Regions from separate parts of the Alteromonas sp. H02 genome, predicted to be linked through region 2. Evidence: predicted binding sites of a transcription regulator. Region 2 holds the regulator's gene; each other region holds the start of a gene.
What was found. Region 2 encodes FNR, which switches genes on or off when oxygen is low (the NO sensors DNR and NnrR bind a similar motif). Its sites were predicted from a motif close to TTGATCTAGATCAA; they were not measured.
Positions count from the first base shown of each region.

Region 1: AC566Q_RS02665 (GbsR/MarR family transcriptional regulator) is a predicted target of FNR. The motif match lies at 2,804-2,817, and genes of this name have one in related genera.
Region 3: AC566Q_RS14390 (HP1242/YdcH family protein) is a predicted target of FNR. The motif match lies at 6,153-6,166, and genes of this name have one in related genera.

Region 1 is NZ_CM185021.1:578,813-586,620, forward strand. It holds gene AC566Q_RS02650 (phosphatase PAP2 family protein) at 1-220, opposite strand, end outside; gene rraA (ribonuclease E activity regulator RraA) at 439-924, shown strand; gene AC566Q_RS02660 (hypothetical protein) at 1,250-2,680, shown strand; gene AC566Q_RS02665 (GbsR/MarR family transcriptional regulator) at 2,865-3,416, shown strand; gene AC566Q_RS02670 (cytochrome ubiquinol oxidase subunit I) at 3,430-4,797, shown strand; gene AC566Q_RS02675 (cytochrome d ubiquinol oxidase subunit II) at 4,807-5,817, shown strand; gene AC566Q_RS02680 (S41 family peptidase) at 6,083-7,714, shown strand; gene AC566Q_RS02685 (hypothetical protein) at 7,714-7,808, shown strand, end outside.
Region 2 is NZ_CM185021.1:2,563,741-2,571,548, forward strand. It holds gene AC566Q_RS11905 (DUF2987 domain-containing protein) at 1-508, shown strand, start outside; gene rssA (patatin-like phospholipase RssA) at 561-1,538, opposite strand; gene ttcA (tRNA 2-thiocytidine(32) synthetase TtcA) at 1,546-2,472, opposite strand; gene uspE (universal stress protein UspE) at 2,592-3,509, opposite strand; gene fnr (fumarate/nitrate reduction transcriptional regulator Fnr) at 3,632-4,369, opposite strand; gene AC566Q_RS11930 (sulfite exporter TauE/SafE family protein) at 4,396-5,064, opposite strand; gene ccoS (cbb3-type cytochrome oxidase assembly protein CcoS) at 5,057-5,260, opposite strand; gene AC566Q_RS11940 (heavy metal translocating P-type ATPase) at 5,270-7,648, opposite strand; gene AC566Q_RS11945 (FixH family protein) at 7,648-7,808, opposite strand, start outside.
Region 3 is NZ_CM185021.1:3,113,034-3,120,841, reverse strand. It holds gene AC566Q_RS14420 (response regulator) at 1-1,340, shown strand, start outside; gene ahpC (alkyl hydroperoxide reductase subunit C) at 1,644-2,207, shown strand; gene ahpF (alkyl hydroperoxide reductase subunit F) at 2,292-3,884, shown strand; gene AC566Q_RS14405 (PH domain-containing protein) at 3,986-4,519, opposite strand; gene AC566Q_RS14400 (winged helix-turn-helix domain-containing protein) at 4,773-5,018, opposite strand; gene AC566Q_RS14395 (DUF3718 domain-containing protein) at 5,118-5,663, shown strand; gene AC566Q_RS14390 (HP1242/YdcH family protein) at 5,828-6,079, opposite strand; gene AC566Q_RS14385 (YgiQ family radical SAM protein) at 6,219-7,808, opposite strand, start outside.

The DNA.
Region 1 (7,808 bases), 2.0 Mb from region 2:
AAATTGGTAGCTCAAGGCCGTACGCCATCAGTGCAGTGTAGAGAAAAATCTCACCGTGCTCAGGTTCGAAGCACATCAGCAGCAGGCCAATAACAAAATACAGGTAACCATCACCGGTGCGTGACAACCAGACAATAGCCCGGCAATCGCGGTGCTTGGTCAGATCGTACAACCAGTGAAAGATTGCAGTATCGTATTTGGTTAAATTTTTCAGGCCCATCCCACGCGGCTCCTTTTCATCAACGCTATCAGGTTAAAAAGTGTTCGTGAAACACAAGTGACAGTTTTGCTAAAGGTTTATGACAGCGGCTGGCAAAGGCAGGAGGTTAGAGCGAAATCAAATTTTTTGTGAGTAAAATCAATTTCTGCGCTAGGCGTTATCACTGTTAGAGTGCTATGCTAAAACCCGAAAACCTAGCTTACCAACAGGGTACAAACATGGACTATAACACTTCTGAGTTATGTGATTTATTCGCCGATAACGTGGATGTGGTCGATCCCATTTTCACCAGTTATGGCGGTCGATATTCCTTTGGTGGAGAAATTGCCACCGTGAAGTGTTTTGAAGACAGGGAATTAATCGACCGGGTACTCACCGAACCGGGCGATGGCAAAGTACTATTAATCGACGGTGGTGGCTCGCTGCGCCGGGCGTTGTTTGATGCTGAATCTGCGCAGTTGGCAGTAGAAAATAATTGGGAAGGCATCGTGTGCTATGGCTGTGTTCGCGAAGTCGACAGCCTGTCTGATTTTGACCTCGGTATTCTGGCGGTTAATTCTATTCCGGTGAATGCCGACAGCCAGGGCACTGGTGATATTGATGTGCCGGTTAATTTTGGTGGGGTAACCTTTCTGCCGGAGGATCATCTGTATGCCGACAGTACCGGCGTTATACTCTCACCAGAGCCGCTCGATATTGATTAAGCCGGTGGCATAGCCACCTCTACAGGCCGAGCTGCCTTACAGGTAATGTCCTCGTTCGGCGTGAAAAACTTCATTCTATAGAGCTGAAAAAACACCACATCCTGGGTGAATTCAGCTCGTTCACCCGGCTATCCGCTGCGGGCAAAAATCTTAACCTTTAGTATACTGTGGGTATCAATATAAATACCTAAATTCCGTTTGTCTTGCGATAACATACGGTTCACGGATGATGTCTCTGAGCTGTACAGGGAGCTGTAAATGATTATTGGTGGCTTTAACGCGCCACGACTACCATGTTGAAAGCAAAAACAAAATAAGGTTTACAGTGAGTAAGTTTGAACTCCCTGACAACAACTATACTCTGCAAGTTAAGCAGCTTATCGAAGAGGTTTATCCTAAAGACGATCGGCTGGAGTCGGTTTACAGTGACGCCAGACAATATTTTGCAGAGGGCAGTGCCCGGCAGTCAGCACTCGCAGAGTTACAGAAGCAGCTTACCCGTGCAGAACAGCAGAAAAAAGGTCAGGCAAAAGCCGAGCAACTGCGAAAGCAGATCAAAGACATATCCGCCTCCCACGAAGATGGTCGCTATCGGCGTGTAGAGCGACTGCATTCGGTGGCCAGTCAGCTGATTAGCCTGTGCGAAGGCGAAAGTTTTGAAGATACCCAGATGTTAAGCTCCAAATTTCTCGGTACCCTGATGCTCATCACCCGTGGACCAGAACGCAATTTTGCGAGCCTGCACCAACGTTTAAAGCCACTTTATAAAGCCGTTCTGGCTTTAAGGCTGGTGGATAAGGTGCACGACATGGATGTGCACAACAACCGTTATCTGCGTTATCTTAAAGATTCGGTATTACGCTTTAAGGGCGACCGTGAACATCATGAAAAGTGGCAGCAAGAAGTGGCCATTCCCATCATTAGCTGCGCCCTGTTGCAGGACATAGGCTTACAGTCACCTGAGGCCCTGTCTATTTTGCATGGCGAAGACAATAAACTGGATGAGTTTCGCGTGCTGGATGAGCCTAGCCGTAAACAGTTGCTTAAAATTAATTTTACCCAAACCCTGGAATACCTGAAAAATGGGTTGGGGATGCCGCGTTATATTGGCAACGACAAAGCCGAGCGGGATCGTTTTGTGCAGCGCCATACCGCCCTTAACGGCTTTATGCAGACCCTGATGAAAGACACTTATTTGTCTAAAAACGGGGTGGGGGAACTGATAAAAATACCGCAAATTTACACGTCTATTGTGTTATCAACCAAACCGGATTTTTCCAGGAAAAACCTGCCTAAAGGCTATGTGTTTATCGAACAGCTGGCCAAAAAGGGCGCACTTAACGCTGAGTTAGCCAAGGCATTTGTGCAGATTGTGGGATATTTCCCTCTTGGTTTTGGCGTGACCTATATTCCGCGCAATGAAAAGGGCATCGACCGGGAGCAGTACGAATGCGCTATTGTGACGCGTTTAAACCCGCCCCATCCTGCCGAGCCCGTAGGGCGCCCGGTCACCAGAAACCTTTCTTACATTAGCTCTGGTAGCGACGAAGTCATCAAAAAGTCCAGCAATCTGTTTTTCCCGGCGAATCGCAAAAAGTTAATGCGCATCGGTCGGGAGCGACTCATGGAAATTATGAGTCAGTTGTCCGGTAACTTCTCGCCGGAAGCTGTTGACGATCTGATCCCTGCCTTCTGGGAACCGGCAGACTATTTTTCGTTTAAGAAAAATCAAAATCTTTGGAATAAAGTCCGTTAGGTCGATTAGTCGGCTGGTCATTGCTTTACCTGGTGGTCAGTTTCGCCTGGCTACTCATCCGTTTTTCCCTACTTCTCACTTATTAGCGTTCCATTGAGTGCAACTCATTAGCAGCAGTAAATATTGATCTGAATCAAAGTTCGATCTAAATTTTCAGAAATTACTGAAACTTTAGAAGATAAAAATGAACATGTCACCGCTGGTCACTTCTGCTGTTATGCATTTTGGGGAAATGGGCAATCGTTGGGGATTTAACCGCACAGTTGGTCAAATTCTCGCGCTCATCGTATTAAATGAAGAGCCATTGTCTGCGCAGGAAATTGCTGACGCGTTAAGTATCTCAAGAGGGAACACCAGTATGGGTCTTAAAGAGCTGCAATCATGGCAGCTTATTAAGCAACATCATGTACCGGGTGAACGGAAGGAGTTTTTCGTTCCGGCGGGCACTATCTGGGTGCTGGCTAACCGGGTGTTCGAGGAACGCCGTAAGCGGGAGATCGACCCTACCATGTCGCTGCTGCGCGATTTGATGATGGACACACCAAGCGGTGAAAAAGACATTGCCGTTCAGGCCCGCTTAAATGAAATACACGATCTACTCGAGTCGGTGACAGCCTGGTCTCAGGAATTACAGAACCTGGGCCCGGAAAAGCTCGACACCTTAATGAAACTCGGCGCCGGGGTTGGCCGCATTCTTGAGCTTAAAGACAAGCTTCTGCCAGCCAAATCTAACTAACCAGGAGCCCATTGTGGATGCATTGTTACTGTCCAGGCTACAGTTTGCCCTGAACATCAGTTTTCATATTCTCTTTCCTACCATCACTATCGCGCTGGGGTGGTTCTTATTTTATTTTAAACTGCGCTCAAACCTGAGTGGGCATCCGGTATGGATGCGGATTTATCGTTTCTGGGTACGGGTATTTGCCCTTACCTTCGCATTAGGCGTTGTGTCGGGCGTGACCATGTCTTTTCAATTCGGCACCAACTGGCCGGGTTTTATGGAAAAAGCCGGTAATATCGCCGGCCCGCTGCTGGGCTATGAAGTGCTTACCGCATTTTTCCTGGAAGCGACTTTTCTGGGCATTATGCTGTTTGGTATGCGCCGGGTGCCTAACTGGTTACACACGCTGGCAACCTTTGTGGTGGCTGCAGGTACCACGTTATCAGCCTTCTGGATCCTGTCACTCAACAGCTGGTTGCACACCCCTCAGGGGCACGAAGTCATTGATGGGGTAATCTACGCTAAAGATTGGTCGGCCATCATTTTTAATCCTTCTTTCCCTTATCGGTTCAGCCATATGTTGCTGGCTTCCGGACTCACTGCCAGCTTTTTAATTGCGGGATTATCGGCCTATCGTTTACTTATCGGTGATAACAAGATTGCCCCGAAGCTGGCCCTTAAAACGGCCACCTATACAGCGGCAGTGTTAATTCCGTTACAAATTCTGGCCGGTGATATGCACGGCTTGAACACGCTTGAGCATCAGCCACAAAAAGTGGCAGCGATGGAAGGGGTTTGGGAAACCGAGCAAGGCGCACCGCTACTGTTATTTGCTATTCCCGACGAACAGGAGCGAACCAACCATGCCGAGCTTGCCATTCCTAATCTGGCCAGTTTCATCCTTACCCATGAGCTGGATGGTGAAATTAAAGGTTTAAATGAATTTCGCGGCGAGCATCCGCCTGTAGCGCCGGTGTTTTACTCTTTCAGGGTGATGGTTGGTATGGGCGTACTCATGCTGTTTGCCGCCTGGGCGGGTGCTTATTATCTGTTTCGTAGGGGTGAATTACCCGACTGGTTAGGCAAGCTGTTTATCGCTATGAGCTTTAGTGGCTGGGTGGCAACCCTGGCCGGCTGGTATGTCACCGAAGTAGGTCGTCAGCCCTACCTGGTCAGCGGCGTTTTGCGTACCGCTGATGCCGTCACGGGTTTGCCACCTCAGAATATCGGCTTGTCATTCACCCTTTACGCGGTGATCTATGCAGTGTTGATGGTCGCTTATATCCGCACGTTGACACTGATGTGTCGCAAGTCTGTGGGTATAGAGGAAATAAGCAAGGGAGATGCTGATGAACGACACACCAATAAACTCGATATAGCCAGCAGCAACGCCTAGGAGCCAGACATGCCATTTGAATCACTTTCTGTTACCGCGCTGGGCAATATCTATCTGGGATTGTTGGCACTCGCGGTATTGTTATATGCCATTCTCGACGGCTACGACCTGGGCGTAGGGGTATTGTTTCCACCTCGTAATGAACAGTTTAAAGACGACATGATAGCCTCCATCGGCCCCTACTGGGATGCCAACGAAACCTGGTTAGTGCTGGCGGTGGGCATTTTGCTGATTGCCTTTCCCGAGGCTCATAGCCAAATACTGCAAACACTGTATTTACCGGCCACCTTTATGTTACTGGGGCTTATTCTGCGTGGCGTCTCTTTTGATTTTCGCGCTAAAGTACCTCAGAACAAAAAGCCCAGGTGGGATACCTGCTTTAAATACGGCTCAATACTCACCACCTTATCCCAGGGCTACATGCTGGGTATCTGGGTTACCGGTTTGCGAACCGATATCTATGCCCAGGGCTTTGCCTTACTGGCCGCTTTTGGGGTCACTGCCGCTTATGCGTTTATCGGCGCCTGCTGGTTGATCCTCAAATCGGAAGGGGATTTACAGGCCAAAGCCTTTTACTGGGCTAAGCGCTGCCTGCTGGTGCTGGCCAGCGGTATACTGGCTGTCAGTTTGCTTAACCTTACCTTGCATGATGAAGTGCGGGTGCTGTGGCTGGAAAGCCCGGTAGGCTGGGTGTTAATGACTATCCCGCTGACCTGCTTTGCCCTGTTATTACTATGCAGTGTGGTACTTAAAAAACTGCCCGCCGCTGGCGGTAAAGGTGAATGGTTACCCTTTGCTATTGCCTTGTTGATTTTTGGCTTATGCTTCGCTGCGTTTGGGATCAGTTATTACCCTTACGTGGTGCCAGGAAAGCTGGCGTTTATGGATGTGCTCAGCGATGGCAACTCATTGCGTTTTCTGCTGGTGGGGGCGGTTGTGGTAGTGCCCTGCATTTTAGCCTATACCGTGCTGGTGTATCGCATTTTTGCCGGAAAATCGGAAAAGCTCTCCTATTATTAGGCGCTGTTATCTTCGGTTGATATTTACCACCGGCGCTCTTTTCAAGTCATAATGGCTCTATAGGGACAGGGCTATTTGAGAAGAAAGCCGGTGTGACAACTGCTAAACCGGACTAGTCTGGTAACTGACTGTTTTCAGGCGATTTGGATACCCTTGAATTCAATTAAATGGTACAGTTGTCAGCCATAATGATTTTAATTGTTATCACCTTCGATACAGTTAAAATACAGTACGACAGAAAATAATAAGTGCCAGGGAGGCAATTATGCGCTTATCTAAATTAGCGGCAGTCATCGTCGCAGCAATCTCGGTATCAGGATTATCAGCTTGCGGTGGCAGCTCCAATTCTTCGGGTCCAGCACCCACGCCAACACCTACACCGACCGGGCCATCCTGGCAACCAGGCGTTTTTGCATCAGCATCATCGCTGGAGGCGAAGTGCGAATCGCCACGAACCGGTGTTGATCCTTTTACCGGCCAACAGTACCCCGATGCGGCTGGCAGTAGTTTAGAGGAAAAACTCTGGCTGCGTAGCTGGACTAATGAAACCTACCTCTGGTACGACGAAGTAGAGGATAACAATCCGGCTAATTATTCGGTGTTGGGATATTTTGACCAGTTAAAGACGACCGCGACCACGCCAAGCGGTACGCCAAAAGATAATTTCCATTTTTATCAACCTACCGATGAATACAATGAACTGACCCAAAGTGGTGTTGCTTCAGGTTATGGATTCGACTGGGAGTTTGTGCGAAATACCTCGCCAAGAGAGTTAGTGGTCAGATTTGCCGAACCAGGCTCACCTGCTGATTTAGCTGGCATCCCAAGGGGCGCGTCAGTAAAGCTGGTGAATGGTATAGACTTTGTCAATACCAACAATAATTCCGATATCGAAGCGCTAAACGCAGCGCTATTCCCCAGTGATAATGGCACCACTACCCGTTTTGTGTTTGAACTCGTTAATGGTGATGAACTGGCAGTGGATGTGACTTCTGCAGATGTCGAGGTATCACCGGTGCAGCACGTTCAGGTATTGGATACGCCTGCCGGCAAAACCGGATATTTTCAGTTCAATACCTTTATCCGAACCGCCCAGTATGACCTGATTGACGCTTTTGATGGATTTATTGATGAGAACGTCACCGAACTGGTTATTGACCTGCGTTATAACGGCGGCGGCTTATTGGCGCTGGCATCTCAGCTGTCTTACATGGTGGCGGGGCCTGCCCAGACCAACAATGCTTATTTTGAAACCTTGCAATTCAATGATAAATCGCCAAACAGGGATCCGGTTACCGGCAGTGTTATTCAGCCCACGCCCTTTTACAGCAATGAAATAGACTATAATGCCGGCCGTTTACTCAGCGCGGTGCTACCCAGCCTGTCATTAACCCGGGTATTCGTATTGACCACCGGTGCGTCTTGCTCAGCGAGTGAGTCAGTTATCAATGCTCTGCGTGGGATCGACGTAGAAGTTGTCCAGATAGGCTCAACCACCTGCGGCAAGCCCTATGGCTTTTATCCGACTGACAACTGCGGTACTACCTATTTCTCCATTCAGTTTCAGGGTATAAATTACAAAGGGTTTGGTGATTATGCCGATGGCTTTATTCCTACCGAAACGCCTAACTATGGCTATGAGGTACCTGGTTGTGCTGTAGACGATGACTTTAGCCAGCCGTTGGGCGATCCTGCTGAAGGCATGCTTTCAACGGCACTGGCATATGCGGAAACCGGGTCCTGCCCTCAGCCTGTCAGTCCTGCACCGGTGTCACCTGATGCGGTTAATGCACAGAGTTCGGAGTCTTCACTGGCTATTGAAAATCCATTCGCCCTCAAGGAACGACTCATTTTGCAAAACAAAATCAATGAGCCGATTGTTACGGAGCAAGAGTAATGCAAAAGCTAATCCGGCTTTGGGCCTGTGCGTCACTGGTATTAGCCAGTGGCTGCGCACAAACGAGTGATAATGAGCTTTATCCTGCCACGGT
Region 2 (7,808 bases):
ATTACAATTTGCTTTTGGGTTTATAAGAGTGGGCACCAGTAACCTGTGTCCTATCAACCAGGCCACCATAGTCACCCAGAAACAGGATATCCCCTTAACAATATCACCGGAACAGCGCTTTTTGGTTCCCAAAGAACGAGCCCTTAAACTGGCCGATGCGGCGATAGTGATTGATCTGGGGGATGCGGCAAATGTATGTGATATGTCGGTGCAAATCGAAACCACAGCAGAGCACCTGAAAACCGAGTACAGCGCCGAAGAACTGGGTTTCATCAAACAACAATACGAAGCTTTCTTTAACGAAATGGGCGGCTTTTTGTCGTTTATGATGCCATCGGTTAAAGGACTGACATTCCGTTTCAGTGATGATGAACTGGATGCACCGGTGCCCGGCGCGCCATCAATTACCAACGGTATGCTAATGCTGGATAACGAATGGCTGGAGCAGGGGAAATCGCTTAAATTACCCCAGGTCCCCTTACGAATTACGGCACTGGCCAAAAGCTAGTGTGAGCGTGTGACGCAAAATAAAAAGGGGCTATGAGCCCCTTTACTTATGCTTAATTCACTTCTTCGTTTTCTTCATCCGGTGCTTTAGGCGCTTCCAGTGCGTCGGTATCAACCTCTGACGCGGGCAGTACTTCATCGAGCACCAGTTGATAACGAATTTGTTCTGCCAGACGTTTTACTACCTGCTCACCGGTTTCACAGAGCTCTGCACAGCGGTGAAACTCCATCAGGCCAACATCGGTTAACGTTGGCTCGATTAAGATATCCGGCGGCTCGCCGGCAAGGCGGGAGCGGGTAACCCTGGCCTGAAGAATTTCCAGAGAGCTGCTCATCACACTTAATATGCCCGGCGCCTGTTTGTTGTTGTCCTTGGGCTCGGGTGAGAACCACTGGCGTACTACATCCTGACTTTTCTTAAAGAAATGCTCGTTCTTTTCCTGTGTTTCTTCGTGCTTGGCGGTTTCCCGGGCTATTTGCAATGGCCTGAAATCAGCGTTGAGATTAACCGCTATAACGAAGTCGGCACCTAACTGGCGGCACAGGTTTACTGGTACCGGGTTAACTACGGCACCGTCTACCAGCCACCGGTCATTGTACGCAATGGGCGAAAACAACGCCGGAATAGCACAGGATGCCTGAATTGAATTACCTACATCACCCTTATTAAAAACCACTTCGCGACCCGAATACAGGTCGGTAGCAACACAGGCGAAGGGTTTTTCCATGGTTTCAAAAGTAGCGGCGCAAAATTCGTCTGACAACTTATCAAAAACCTTCTGGCCGCTTGCCAGTCCGCCCCGGCGAATACCAATGCCCATTAGACTCAGGGTTTGCCATTCTGTTAACGATGAAGCCCAGCCTTTTAACTCTTCGAGTCGACCGCTGGCGTAGGCAGCGCCTACATACGCGCCAATAGAACAGCCTGCAACTACGTCGATTTTAACGCCAAGTTTTTCGAGTGCCTGTATCACGCCAATGTGAGCCCATCCACGGGCTGCACCAGAGCCCAGGGCAATGCCTATTTTCATAGCAACCTTATTCCGTCAGGTTTACGATATTGATGGAGTCTGCAGCGTCAGGGCGGCTCTCGGGTTCAAACTCGGGGGCATCGAAGGCGATGTCACCCTCTGGTTGTGCTTCACCTGTTGCTTTGATGGCTTTAAAGTCATGAAGGTTTTTATCAACCAAATGCGAAGGGGTAACATTTTGCATCGCCCTGAACATTGACTCGATGCGGCCCGGAAACCGTTTGTTCCAGTCCTGCAACATCATTTTGATGTTCTGTCGCTGCAAATTTTCCTGTGAGCCACATAAGTTACAGGGAATAATGGGAAATTCAACTGCAGTCGCGTATTTTTCAATATCCCGCTCGGTACAGTACGCCAACGGTCGGATCACCACATGTTTGCCATCATCGCTGACCAGCTTAGGTGGCATAGACTTCAGCTTGCCACCGTGAAACATATTAAGAAAGAGGGTTTCAAGCATATCGTCGCGGTGGTGGCCAAGGGCTATCTTCGTTGCACCCAGCTCCGTAGCGGTGCGGTACAATATACCGCGGCGTAACCGTGAGCAAAGAGAGCAGGTCGTTTTACCTTCGGGGATTTTATCCTTCACGATGGAATAGGTGTCTTCCTCTACAATACGGTATTCCACGCCGAGGCTTTGCAGATATTCTGGCAGTATGTGCTCTGGAAAGCCGGGTTGTTTCTGGTCGAGGTTAACCGCCACTATGTCAAAACTGATCGGCGCAATGCGCTGCAGGTACATCATCACATCCAGCATGGTGTAGCTGTCTTTCCCGCCGGATAAGCACACCATCACCTTGTCGCCATCTTCAATCATGCCAAAATCGTCAATGGCTTTGCCGACATTACGGCGAATGCGTTTTTGTAACTTATTGAAGCTGTATTTTTGCTTGGTTTGCGTTGCCGGCGCGGCGGCGTTGATGTGTAAACTCATGATAAAGAAAGGCCCATATTGCAATGGGCGTCATTATACGTGAAGCCAGAGTAGCCTGCATCCCTGATTAATGGCCAGGTAGTCGTGGCAGTAATTAAATCCTCCCACAGCTACCTGTATTAGCTTACCGGGCTTTCAAAGCCTTCGGGTTTAATTGCCAGTACATCACAGTTGAGTTCATCGATAACGTGTTCGGCGGTATTGCCAATGAGTGCTGCTGAAATGCCTACACGACCTACGGTACCAATAATCACCAGCTCGGCATCCAGCTCTTTGGCGACCTGCGGGATAACTTTTTCCGGTAATCCTTCTTTTACATGGCAATTATCCAGCGGAATGCTGTACTGATTACTGTGTTTTTCCATTTCCTCAAGGTGATGGTTTTTCACCGACGCATTGTAAGATTCGGGATCAAACTCAGGCACCTCAATGGCAATGTTTAGCGGCGTGCCCGGATAGCAGTTGGCCAGATGAACATGACCGCTCAGCAACCTGGCATAATCCAATGCAATATTAGTGAGGCGATCATTCAGCTGGGCATGTTCGCGGTCTTCCGTTCCTACGTTAACTGCCGCTACAATTTTGCCATCCCGGGGCCAGTCGTGCTCTTTAACCAGCAGTACCGGAGCAGGGCACTTGCGAACTAAATGCCAGTCGGTGGGGGTAAAGATTACTGAACGTAAATCATCGTGAGAGCGGGTTGCTTTCACCACAATGTCGGCCTTGCTGGCAAGGGCGTATTTAATAATGGCTTCATAAGGGCGGTTATTCCATTCCACGGCAGCCTCTATAGGCTGGCCGTACTCTGCCAGTTGTCCCTTAAGCCAGGCTGTTCTCTCGTTCACCACCGCCTGACGCATGGCCTCACGCTCTTCACCGGAAAGCATGGTGGTCATTTCGTAAGAGAAATCATAGATGGTCATTAAGGCGGTAATGGATGCGCCGGTTTTTTCGGCCAGTTCAATGGCTCTGGAGATAGCAGGCTGGTTGTCCGTTTCGGGTTCTACTACGGCCAGGATGTTGCTGTACTCAATCATAACGACTCTCCATGGGAAGTATTCATTATGAGTGTACGACGTGAACAGCTGTTTCTCCAGTTTCAGACTTGTCTGGGATCAAGTAATGCTACAAAACCAGAGAAAAACAGCTTTTTAACGGACTAACTAATAGTGGTGGAAGGAATATCCATGCTATGCAGTTTATTATCCATCGCTTCAAAATCGAGGATAGTGATAAGTTTGCCATCAACCTTGATAATGCCTTCCTTCTGGAAGCGAGTTAACAGACGCGAGATGGTTTCTACGGTCAGGCCCAAGTAATTACCAATCTCATTACGGGTCATACTCAGGTTATACTGACGCGGCGAAAAGCCACGGTCTTCAAAGCGTTTGGACAGATGCGCAAGAAAATATATCAGGCGTTCTTCGGCAGTACGCTTGTTAAGCAACATCATCAGATCGTGATCCTGCTTAATTTCGGCACTCATAAAGCTCATGATCTGGTGACGCAATTTAGGGAACTGAACCGCCATTTTATCCAGCGTTTCATAAGGTAACTCACAAACCATAGCGGTTTCGAGCGCCTGGGTGTAGCTCTGGTGAGCATTTTCGCGCAGCGCATCAAAGCCGATAATATCACCGGGAAAATGAAAGCCAATGATTTGCTCTTCGCCGTCTTTACTACTTACAAAAGATTTAAATGAACCAGCACGCACTGCGTAAAGCGAGTTAAATTTATCACCGGCTTTAACCAGTTTATCGTGCTTGTGAAGCGGCTTTTTACGCTCGATGATATCATCCAGCGAATCGAGTTCGGTTTTATTTAACGAAACCGGCAGGCACAAATGGCTGAAACTACAGCTTTGACAATGAATCGAAAATTCTGAGCCTTTTGACATAGATTACGTCTCCGTGTGGGAGTCGTTTAATTATTACCGGTTAGGGTGCGGTAAATCAAGAAAATCGCATATATTATCAGGCAACATGCGACTAATGACTTAGACTTTGGGTGTTGCAGGAGCGTTAACAACCAGCCAGCCCCCAGGCTCACGGCAATCAACGCGGGTAAAGTACCCAGTCCAAAGGCAGCCATTGTTGCAGCGCCATACAAGCCATCACCACTGACTAGTGCCCAGGTAAGGGTTGAATAAACCAGTCCACAGGGTAACCAGCCCCAGATAAAACCATAAGGAAACGCCGATAAAGGTGACCTGAACGGTATAAAACGTTTCGACCACGGACGAATGCGTTGCCAAAGCCCGTTCCCCAGTTTTTCCAGGTGAGCAAGACCACGCCACCACTGAGCCAGATATAACCCCATGGCAATCAGCATCACGGCGCTGAGTAACTGAAAAATCATCAGGCCATGGCTTACTGAGGCGCGGGCCACCTGACCAAGTACACCGGTCACGGCGCCGGCAATGGCATAACTGGTTATGCGCCCAAGGTTATAACTGACAATATAGGGCAGGGGGGGCTGACCGCCGGGTACTGCTGCTCGCAAGGCTCCGGCTATCCCTCCGCACATGCCTACGCAATGTAACGAGCCGGCAAGGCCTACGACAAAGGCCGAAATAAAGCTGTAATCACTCATTATCGTTGTTAGCTTTATCCTGGGTTTTGGCTTGTTGGTGACGTTCTTCTTCGGGTAAGTCGTCGTCGAACAGGATGCTGTAGCCCTGGCGCTCAAGATCCTGAAACTGATCGGATTTTACCGCCCAGAAGAAAATCCCCAGCGCCACCGCGACCAGAATAATAGCCAACGGGATCAGCACATAAATTATACTCACAATACCGCCTTACTTTAATAATCGGGTCGAGTTTGAGACCACTATGATACTACTTAATGACATACCGATCACGGCCATCCACGGCAACAGCAGGCCGGAAACTGCAAAAGGTAAAATAAGCAGGTTGTAGCCCAGCGCCCAGAAAATATTCTGGCGGATTTTGCGGCGGGTTTTTGCGGCAATATCCACCAGTGCTGGTACGGTGCTGAGTGACTCGCTCAACAACACAACGTCCGCCGCATTGCGGGCAATATCAGTGGCATTACCCACCGCAACCGAAACATCCGCACTGGCCAGTACCGGCGCATCGTTAATACCATCACCCAGCATCATGACTTTATGTCCCTGAGCCTGCAGTTTTTGCACCGCCTGATATTTTTGTTGTGGAGTTAATTCACCGGTGGCCACTGCCAGGGGCAGCTTAGCGGCCAGCTTATCAACATTCTGCTGGGTATCTCCACTTAATAGCACCAACTGAAAGCTGTCTAACCCAGCGAGGGTTTCAGCCGTATCGCTCTTAAGACTGTCGGTAACTTCATAGGCCGCCAGGCACTCGCCATTGCAAACCAGGTACACATTGGCGCTTACCGGTACAGCAGACGGGTCTGCCTGGGTAAACGTGGCTGAGCCGAGCAGGTATTGTTTACCCTCTACCGAGCCACGAATACCGCCGCCGGCAGTGACTTCAAATTCACTCACCGCAAATGACTCGCTGGCAGAAAATGCCTTACTGATAGGGTGTTCAGAACGAGCCTCAAGGCTTGCCGTTACATTAAAGTGATACTCCGCCTGCGTTGGATCCGCAAACCAGCGATCGGCAATGCCGAATTTACCTTCGGTGAGGGTACCGGTTTTATCCAGGGCAATGGTATCGATACCGGTGATTTGCTCCAGCGCATCGGCGCGCTTGAGCAATATTCCCTGTTTGTTGAGTCTGGCCATGGCACAGGTAAGCGCCGATGGCGTAGCCAGGCCCAACGCGCAGGGGCAGGTAGCTACCAGTACCGCAATTGCTATCCAGAATGCCTCGTTGTTACCCTGTACAGTCCAGTAAGCAAAGGTGAGGGCACTAATCGCTAATACCGCCACAACAAAATAACGGGAAAACGAATCTGCCATTTGCGCCGCTTTGGGCTTGTTGGCCATGGCGGTGGATTGCAGGCGTATAACCTGATTTACCAGTGCATATTTGAGTTGCTGATGCACTTCTATGGTGAGGGTATTTTGTTGATTCACCGTACCACCAAATACCGCCGCGCCAGTTTCTTTCAGGACCGGCTCAAACTCCCCGGTGAGCATGGACTCATCAATGGCTGAAGCGCCTTCGATAATGCGGCCGTCGACCGGAATGGTTTCACCCGCTTTCACCAGTACCTTATCGCCCACGGCAAGGTGTTTTGCCAGGCAGGGTTCAACTTTGCCATCATCGCTCAGCCGGTGAGCGGTAACCGGGATGTACTGCATCATATTGGCAGATATCTGCGTTGCCCGATGACGGGAGCGGTGCTCCAGGTAGCGGCTTAGCAGCAGCAAAAAGATAAACATGCAGATGGATTCAAAATACACGTCACCGGTTTCCAGCAACGTAGATTTGATCCCCGCAATATAGGTACCGAAAACGGCGATAGTCACCGGCACATCCATATTAACTGTACGGGCACTGATGGCTTTTATTGCCCCCAGGTAAAAAGTACTGCCGGAATAAAAAACCACCGGCGTAGTAAGAACCAGTGCAACCCAATAAAAATACTGGCGGGTTTCCGTTTCGATAGCACCAAACAAATCAAAATACAGGCCCGTCATTAACATCATGACCTGCATGGTCATCAGCCCGGCAAGTCCCAGTTTTTTGAGAAACTGCTTTTGTTCGTTCTGGTAAGAGGCTTCATGTTGATCCGGCTGAAATGGCAGTGCTGCATAGCCTATTTTCTTAAGCGCCTTCAAGATGCCGCTCAGATGAATAACTTCGTCAGACCAGGTAACCGCAGCCCGGCGCTCCGAAACATTCACGGAAACCTGGTTGATGCCGTTTACCCTGGCCAGTTGCTTTTCTATCAGCCAGCCACAAGCCGCACAGGTGATCCCCTCTACCGTGAGCTGAATTTGCTTGTTATTTCCTTCATCAATAACGAAGTCTTCCTGCAGGGCAGGGTCGTCATACATCGCCAGTTTTCCCAGCGTGGCCTGAAATTCAGTATCACCCCGGGCAGCCGGTTCGGTGCGAAACTGATAATAATCTTCCAGACCATTGTCGACGATGGCTTCGGCTACCGCCTGACAACCGGGACAGCACATAACCCGGTCTTTACCGAGTATAGTGGCATGATAGGGGCTGTCTGCTTCTGCCGGTAACCCGCAGTGGTAGCATTCGATGGCGGTAACGTTCATTAGGGAACGAATCGAATCTTATCTTTACGAGGCAGAGAGACTTCCTGCTGTACTTTCCAGCTGTCATCGATAGGCGTTAGAGATACGCGCCATTTACCGTTGGTGTCCTGCTCGGTAAAGCCACGATAAATCCCTTTTGCATCGCGGGTTAACAGCAGCG
Region 3 (7,808 bases), 550 kb from region 2:
TTATCGAGCTGCAACCGGATGACTTCTGGGTTAAACCGCTGGATGCCAGTCGGGTGCAGCAGCGTTTCAATTATCTGCTTAATATCCGCCGCAAATTACATAAAGTCATGCATTGCATGGATAATGGGGATTATGCGGCGGCCATATACCATGCTGAACGTAGCCTTAAAGATATGGGGGTCGCGGAGTATCACCCGCGCCTGAAAAGGATGATCGGCGAATGCCTGATAAATTTGCGGGAGTTCGCGACGGCTGAGCGCTATTTTTGTCAGCTTAAAGATGAATACGACCATGCCTGGGTACATATCGGCTTAGCCAAAGCACTGTTTAAACAGGATAAGATTGATGAGGCAGAACTGCTGGTCGAAGATTTACTAGAGCGCAATGATACCCGATTCTTAACTTATGATTTACTGGCTCAGTACTACATAAGCAAGGAACAATTTGATGTTGCCTATGAACAGGTTAAAGCGGCCAGCAAGCTGGCCCCTCGCAATATTGAACGAAACAAAAAATTGTGGGACCTGGCCCGGCTTAACCGCGACAAATACGGGCAGCTTTCAGCGGTGCAGAATATGGCAAAATTTGCCAGGAACTCGATACACGATTCACCGGAGCTTAGCCTTAATGTAGTGCGTACCATGATTGATCTGGCTGCAACGGTTTCGGGAGCAGAGTCGGAAAAACTACAGCGCCAGATCACTCGTGAGATAGAAGGCTTAACCCGCGGCGACTTTGTGGAGCCTGCTCTGGCGAATAAGATGCTGGTGATTAAGGCTCGTATCGATTCGTTGAAAAATAATAAACGTGAAGCCGAAAAGCAGCTAAAAGAAAACCTGCAAGCCGGCGCGGCCATGAATCTGGAAGATAACCTGGATTTAATGAAGGCGTACCACGAGCTTGGCATGAAAGAAGAGTGTCTGGCTATTCTTGATACACTGCGAGCGCAACTGGCAGGTGATACCCTGGCCAGCCAGGTGGTGGATGAATACCTCAAGCGTGAAGAAATTGAACGTCGCGAAATCAAGTTTACCACCAAAGAACTAAAAGAGATGGCGGCGGTAAACTACCGCGAAAACCGCATTTTTCCAGCCTACAATAATCTTTGCCAGGCCATGATCTTGTCGCCTCACGATAAGTCGATAGCGCTAAGCCTGCTAAAAGTGCTGGTGCAGATTAATAAGAATGAGCCGTTATCAGACAGCCAGCATGAGATGGCAATGAATGCCGCAGATATGCTCAGTAATAGCAGTTTGCCGGCTAATCAACAGCAAAAGTGCGATGAGTATCTCAGTGCGCTATCTCTCAATGAAGCCGCCGTTCACGTCACACCAGAATAAATACCGCAATAAACCCGCCAATTCAGGCGGGTTTAATTTAATTGATTAATTCCTATTCAAAAAAATCATCTTGATAGTTTTTTTCGAATCAGACTTTCAACAAATCCAATTATAAATCTTTGAGGTTAGTCGCTATTCTTATCCCAAGTCGAAAGGGAACGAGAAAGAAGCAAACCGTAAAGGTTGAATTCCCGTAACCTAAACTGCACATCAACGGTGTGAACGTGGTGGATTTAAGTTGTCGTCCTGTTCACACAGTTAATATTGAAAGCGTTAAATAAACCTAACTTTAGGAGAAAGTAAATGGCTTTAATCAACACTCAAATCAAACCATTCAAAGCGAACGCGTTTAAAGATGGTGAATTAATCGAAGTAAGCAGCGAAGACATCGCGGGCAAGTGGGCAGTATTTGTATTCTACCCGGCTGACTTCACTTTCGTATGTCCAACGGAGTTAGGTGACATCGCCGACAAATACGAAGAGCTGCAATCTCGTGGCGTAGAAGTATTCTCAGTATCAACTGACACTCACTTTACTCACGCAGCATGGCACGAAGCGTCAGAAACTATCGGTAAAATCAAGTTCGCCATGATCGGCGACCCAACAGGCGAAATTACCCGTAACTTCGACTGCATGCGTGAAGAGATGGGTCTGGCTGACCGCGCAACATTCGTAGTTGACCCAGACGGTATTGTTCAGGCAATGGAAATCACTGCTGAAGGTATCGGCCGTGACGCAGATGACCTGGTACGTAAAGTTAAGGCGGCTCAATACGTAGCGTCTCACCCAGGTGAAGTATGCCCGGCTAAATGGAAAGAAGGTGAAGAAACCTTAGCTCCATCATTAGACCTGGTAGGCAAAATCTAATTACCGTTTTAACCAACGAGTAATGTCGGTGCGGGCTGTGGCCCGCACATTTCCTCAACCACATTATCTAAGGCAGAATTAAATATGATTACGCAAGATATTAAAAAGGCGCTAAAAGGTTACTTCGCGTCGATGCAGAAAAACATCACGTTAGTTCTGCAAACCGGCGAGCACACTAAACGTGACGAGCTGAAGCAGTTTCTGTCTGGTGTGGCAGAAGTGAGCGACAAGATCCAGTTGGAAGAACGAGATACAAACGGCGTACTACGCAGCTCAATCAGTTTTTTACTGGAAGCTGATGGTGAAGATACCGGTATTCGTTTTTCCGGGATCCCAGGCGGACACGAGTTTAACTCGTTCGTACTGGCACTGCTGCATGCGTCAGGCACCGCACTGAAAGTTGATGACAGCGTTGCATCATTAGTGAAAGGTGTAAAAGACGAACTTAAGTTCGAAGTATTTATCAGCCTGAGCTGTCACAACTGCCCGGACGTTGTCCAGGCGTTAAATCAGTTCGCGCTGCTTAACCCGAATATCTCATCAGAAATGATTGATGGCGGCCTTTACCAATCACTGGTAGAAGAGCGTGATATTCAGGGTGTCCCCAGTGTGTATTTAAACGGTGAGCTTTTTGCAAACGGTAAAGTAGACGCCGCCACACTGATTGACAAATTATTGGAATTCGACCCAAGCCTGAAAGAGGCCAATAAAGGTCAGTCGTTACCGCTTCAGGACGTTACCGTAATCGGTGGTGGCCCGGCAGGCGTTAGTGCGGCAATTTACAGCGCCCGTAAAGGCCTTAAAGTGACCGTGGTAGCCGACCGTTTTGGTGGTCAGGTAAAAGACACCATGGGTATCGAAAACCTGATTTCTGTGCCAAAAACCACTGGCCCCGAGCTGGTTGGTAACCTGGCAGAGCACATGAAAGATTACGATATTACTTTAAAAGAGCATGTCCGCGTGGACAACATCGAAAAAGGTAATATTAAAACGTTGACCTTATCATCTGGCGAACAGATTAAAACCAAGTCACTGATTGTGGCCACTGGTGCCCGCTGGAGAGAGCTGGGTGTACCCGGCGAGAAAGAAAACGTAGGTAACGGCGTAGCTTATTGCCCACACTGTGATGGGCCGTTCTTTAAAGGCAAAGACGTGGCAGTCATTGGCGGTGGTAACTCCGGCATCGAAGCGGCACTGGATTTGGCCGGTATCGTTAAATCGGTAACCGTGTTTGAATTTATGCCAACGTTAAAAGCAGACCAGGTACTGATTGATCAGGCTGAAAAGCGCGACAATATTACCATTATCAAAAACGCGGCAACCAAGCAGATTGTGGCGGAAAATGGCAAAGTCAGTGCGATTGAATATCAGGACCGAGCGACCAACGAAGAGCACTCGTTACCACTGGCTGGTGTGTTCGTACAAATTGGTCTGGTTCCTAACAGTCAGTTTATGAAAGGCGTTGTAGATCTCACTCAGTACGGCGAGATTGTGGTCGACAGTAAGTGCAACACCTCTGAGCCAGGCATTTATGCCGCGGGGGATGTAACCACGGTGCCATATAAACAGATTGTTATCTCCATGGGTGAGGGTGCAAAAGCCTCACTGGCGGCCTTCGAATATCTGCTGTCTCACCAGACAGAGGAAGAGCTCGAAGAGCAGGCAGCTGTCGCCTGAAGTTATTGATTTCATCAATGTCGTAAGATAAAAAGCGGACTTGTTAGTCCGCTTTTTGCATGAGTATCATTCCTGCCAGGTACTTGTTCGCAATGCTCAGACTAAGACTTGTCGTTAATGAGGGTCGCCAGCATTTTCTCAATGCGTTTTACGCTTTCGGTGAGTTCAGTAAGCTCTGATTGTTGTGAGGGCTGCGATTTGTCTGTTCGGGTAGAAGTAGGGTAGTTGTCTTTCTGGGTAAGAATCGCTTCGCGAAAACCGGCGGCATCTTCAATGCCAAGCATCGAAACCAGCGCCCCCTGGCCTGATTGTCCTGCTGTCTCAAAGCTCAGGCTATAAAGGCCCATAGCGCGCATTAACGGCCCCTGACTCATGGCAACGTCGGTAATTTTCTCCAGTGGAATCGACTTTTCTACTTTAAATAACACGCCACGTTTAACAACCAGTTTTCGTTCTGTCAGCTCGGCGGACATCGCCTTTAGCATGCGTCCACTGATAAATAACATCAGGGGAACAGAAATGACCAACAGCGGGATACCAATAACGGTGAGCCCGGAGACAATTAAAAGGTTAATCAGCCAATAAGCTTTTACCTTGGGGCTAAAGCTTGCACTGCGTAGTACGGTTTCCGCCATGATGACTCCTTATCTGCGTTGCCTTTTAAATTCATGATAGCGCATTAACCGCTTAAACAAACAGCGTTACAGGCAAAATGGGCGTATGGAATTGTAAGTGTCTGTAACGCTTCGCATGGCGAAAAAGAATATTGTCTTAAAATACCGTTAGCGCATGATGTCATGCACCCAGTCTATCCAGCGGTGTAACCACAGGGGAATATGATGTTTTGGTTGCTGAGTGCTCAGGCGATAGCCGCGCTTGGGAATAGCCTCAATTTTGCCAGGGCGGCGGTTCTGGGAGTGATTTAAGCTCTTTTCGGAGTCGACAGACAAGGTGGTTTATCCGATCTTCACTGACGACCTGATGACCCCAGATTGACAAGCGCATGTCGGTACGGGTAACTATCTCCCCTGCATTTTCCATCAGCAAATCTAACAGGTCACCACATTGTGGCGAGAGTACCCGTTGCCGACCTTGTGAGTCGGTGATGGTTCGTGAAGGTTTATCATAAATCATGGGAGCAACTCTTTACAAAGCTAACCCGTTATCAGCTAGTAAAGATTAGCAGAACATATGACGGCCATGACAAAGAAATGACATTTCTAAGCTAAGCGGATGAAAAAAGGCAGATTAAATCTGTCATCTAAGCGTCATGGTTTTGTCAGCGACGAATGGCTCGATACCGGCCTACACTCCGAGGGGCTGAGCAGTTGTATCGCCAGCGAAATAGCCAATCAAATAAAATCAGGTGAAGGAAAGGTGATGAACATGAATAAAGTTTTACCTGTTAGCCTGACGGTGTTATCGCTATCAGTAGTATGTGGCACCGCCATGGCCGAAGGATATCCCAAAGAGCTTGAGAAAGACCTTATTTCAGTATGCAGAAATGCGGCTGAGGATGATCGTTCCGGGTTGCGGCAGGCCGTAAGAGAACTTACACCCTCAAGCAGAATAAATACGTCGACTTATAAAGTATTAGCTAACGGACTGGTTTGCAACGGTATGCAACTCGCTGCCTTTGCCCGTTACTATGGTGCCAGCGACACCTATACACTGCTGGAAAAGTACACGTACCCGAATGCAATTATCGAAATTAGGGACGTTACCGCCAGCCGCGATGTGCCGGTTGAGATAAACGTAAGTATGACAACCGGTAAGTAGCCGGTCAAAAATGGCAAAAGCGAAGGGATGGCAACGTCTCTTCGTTTTTTTTGCTTTTCAGTCAGACAATGCCAGGTTGCTAACGGAGCAAGCATGCTTATTCACCAATAAAAAACCGGAGCAAAAATACTCCGGCGAACGGTTGGGTGTTACTTTTATTAGAATTAATTAACAGCTTCTGCTTCTTTGATAAACGTAAACAGAGCGTCTTTTAGCTGCACGCGCTCGGCTTTCTTCTCGTTTAAAACATCGTCCGACGTCGGCTCTGCGCCTTCTTCCATTTTGTGAATAAGGCTGTCGAGTTCGTTGTATTGTTCAAATAATCTGGCGAAATGGCGGTCATTCATTTTTAGATGACGAATAGTGTGCTGATGATCAGGGAATTCATGGACGAGATCATGTTTTTCAATAGTCATAGTAACTCTTATCTGGTTGTTAACAGTGGCCTTTCCACTAACTTAAGTCTACTTTGACAGCTTCGATGTTACCTTGATTCAGGTCATGGTTTCGGTGGGGAGCATCAATAAAAGAGGGCGGGAAAACCCGCCCGACTCATTAATGGTTTTGCGGGTCGTTGCGTTTGGCTTTAAACGGCCGCTTTTTACTGCGCGGGTTCGGACTTGCCGCATTTTTAAAACCGGTATGTTTGGTCATTGCGCGTTCTCCACGGCGGGCCTTGCTGGCCTTCTGGCGTTTTTCGCTGGCTGACTCAGGTGGCACCAGATGCTGCGGACCTCGGCCGATAAGATCCTCACGGCCCATTTTGATGAGTGCTTTACGGATTTGCGCAAAGTTTTTCGGATCGTGATAACGCAGCATGGCTTTGTGTAACCGGCGGTGAATTTCACCTTTCGCCGACGGCACGGATTCGCTGTCTTTTTTCACTTTACGCAGTGAGTTAACCTCGGTGTGATACAGCGTAGTGGCCGTTGCCATGGGTGATGGGTAAAAATTTTGTACCTGGTCGAGCTTAAAGCGGTTTTCTTTCAGCCAGATAGCCAGTGCCAGCATGTCTTCATCGGTGGTACCGGGGTGCGAGGCAATAAAATAAGGGATCAGGTACTGTTCTTTACCCGCTTCTTTAGAGTATTTATCAAACAATTCTTTAAAGCGATAATAAGTGCCCATGCCCGGTTTCATCATCTTACTTAACGGGCCATCTTCGGTATGTTCAGGGGCAATTTTAAGGTAGCCACCAACGTGGTGTTTGGCCAGCTCCTTAACGTAATTGGGATCTTCAATGGCTAAGTCGTAACGCACGCCCGAAGCAATCAGAATCTTCTTGATGCCGGGTAAATCGCGGGCGCGACGATACAGATCAATAGTGGGTTTGTGGTCGGTATCCATGTGGGCACAGATAGACGGATACACACACGACGGGCGACGACAGGTTGCTTCGGCTTTAGCACTCTTACAGCGCAGGCGATACATGTTAGCCGTAGGGCCGCCAAGGTCTGATATAACGCCGGTGAAGCCGGGTACCGTATCGCGGATCTGCTCAATTTCACGAATAATCGAATCTTCTGATCTGCTCTGAATTATACGCCCTTCGTGTTCAGTGATGGAACAGAACGTACAACCACCAAAGCAGCCGCGCATAATATTGACCGAAAAACGGATCATATCGTAGGCCGGGATCTTCGCTTCACCGTAAGCCGGGTGGGGTACGCGCTGATAGGGTAAATCGAACACCGCGTCCATTTCTTCGGTTTCCAGCGGCATGGCTGGTGGGTTGATCCAAATGTGCCGATCGCCGTGGCGCTGTAACAGCGCCCGGGCACAACCCGGATTGGTTTCCTGATGCAGAATGCGGTTAGCATGGGCATACAGGGTTTTGTTATCGCGCACTACTTCAAAGGCCGGTAATTTTACATATACCTGTTCCCAGGGTTTACGGCGTTCGGCCGGTTGCACCACAATGGGCTGGGCTTTCGCTTCGGTAACCGGCTGGCTGTCTTTATTTTCGTTGCCTTTATTTTCGTTCTGGCCCTCACAATCCGGCTCCATGATATAGGGGCTGGGAATGGGGTCGATTTTGCCGGGACGGTCAAGTGAAGTAGAGTCAACGCCCTGCCATTCTGGTAAGGGTTGTTTAACAATAATAGCAGTGCCCCGCACATCGGTAATATCACCAATGGCTTCGCC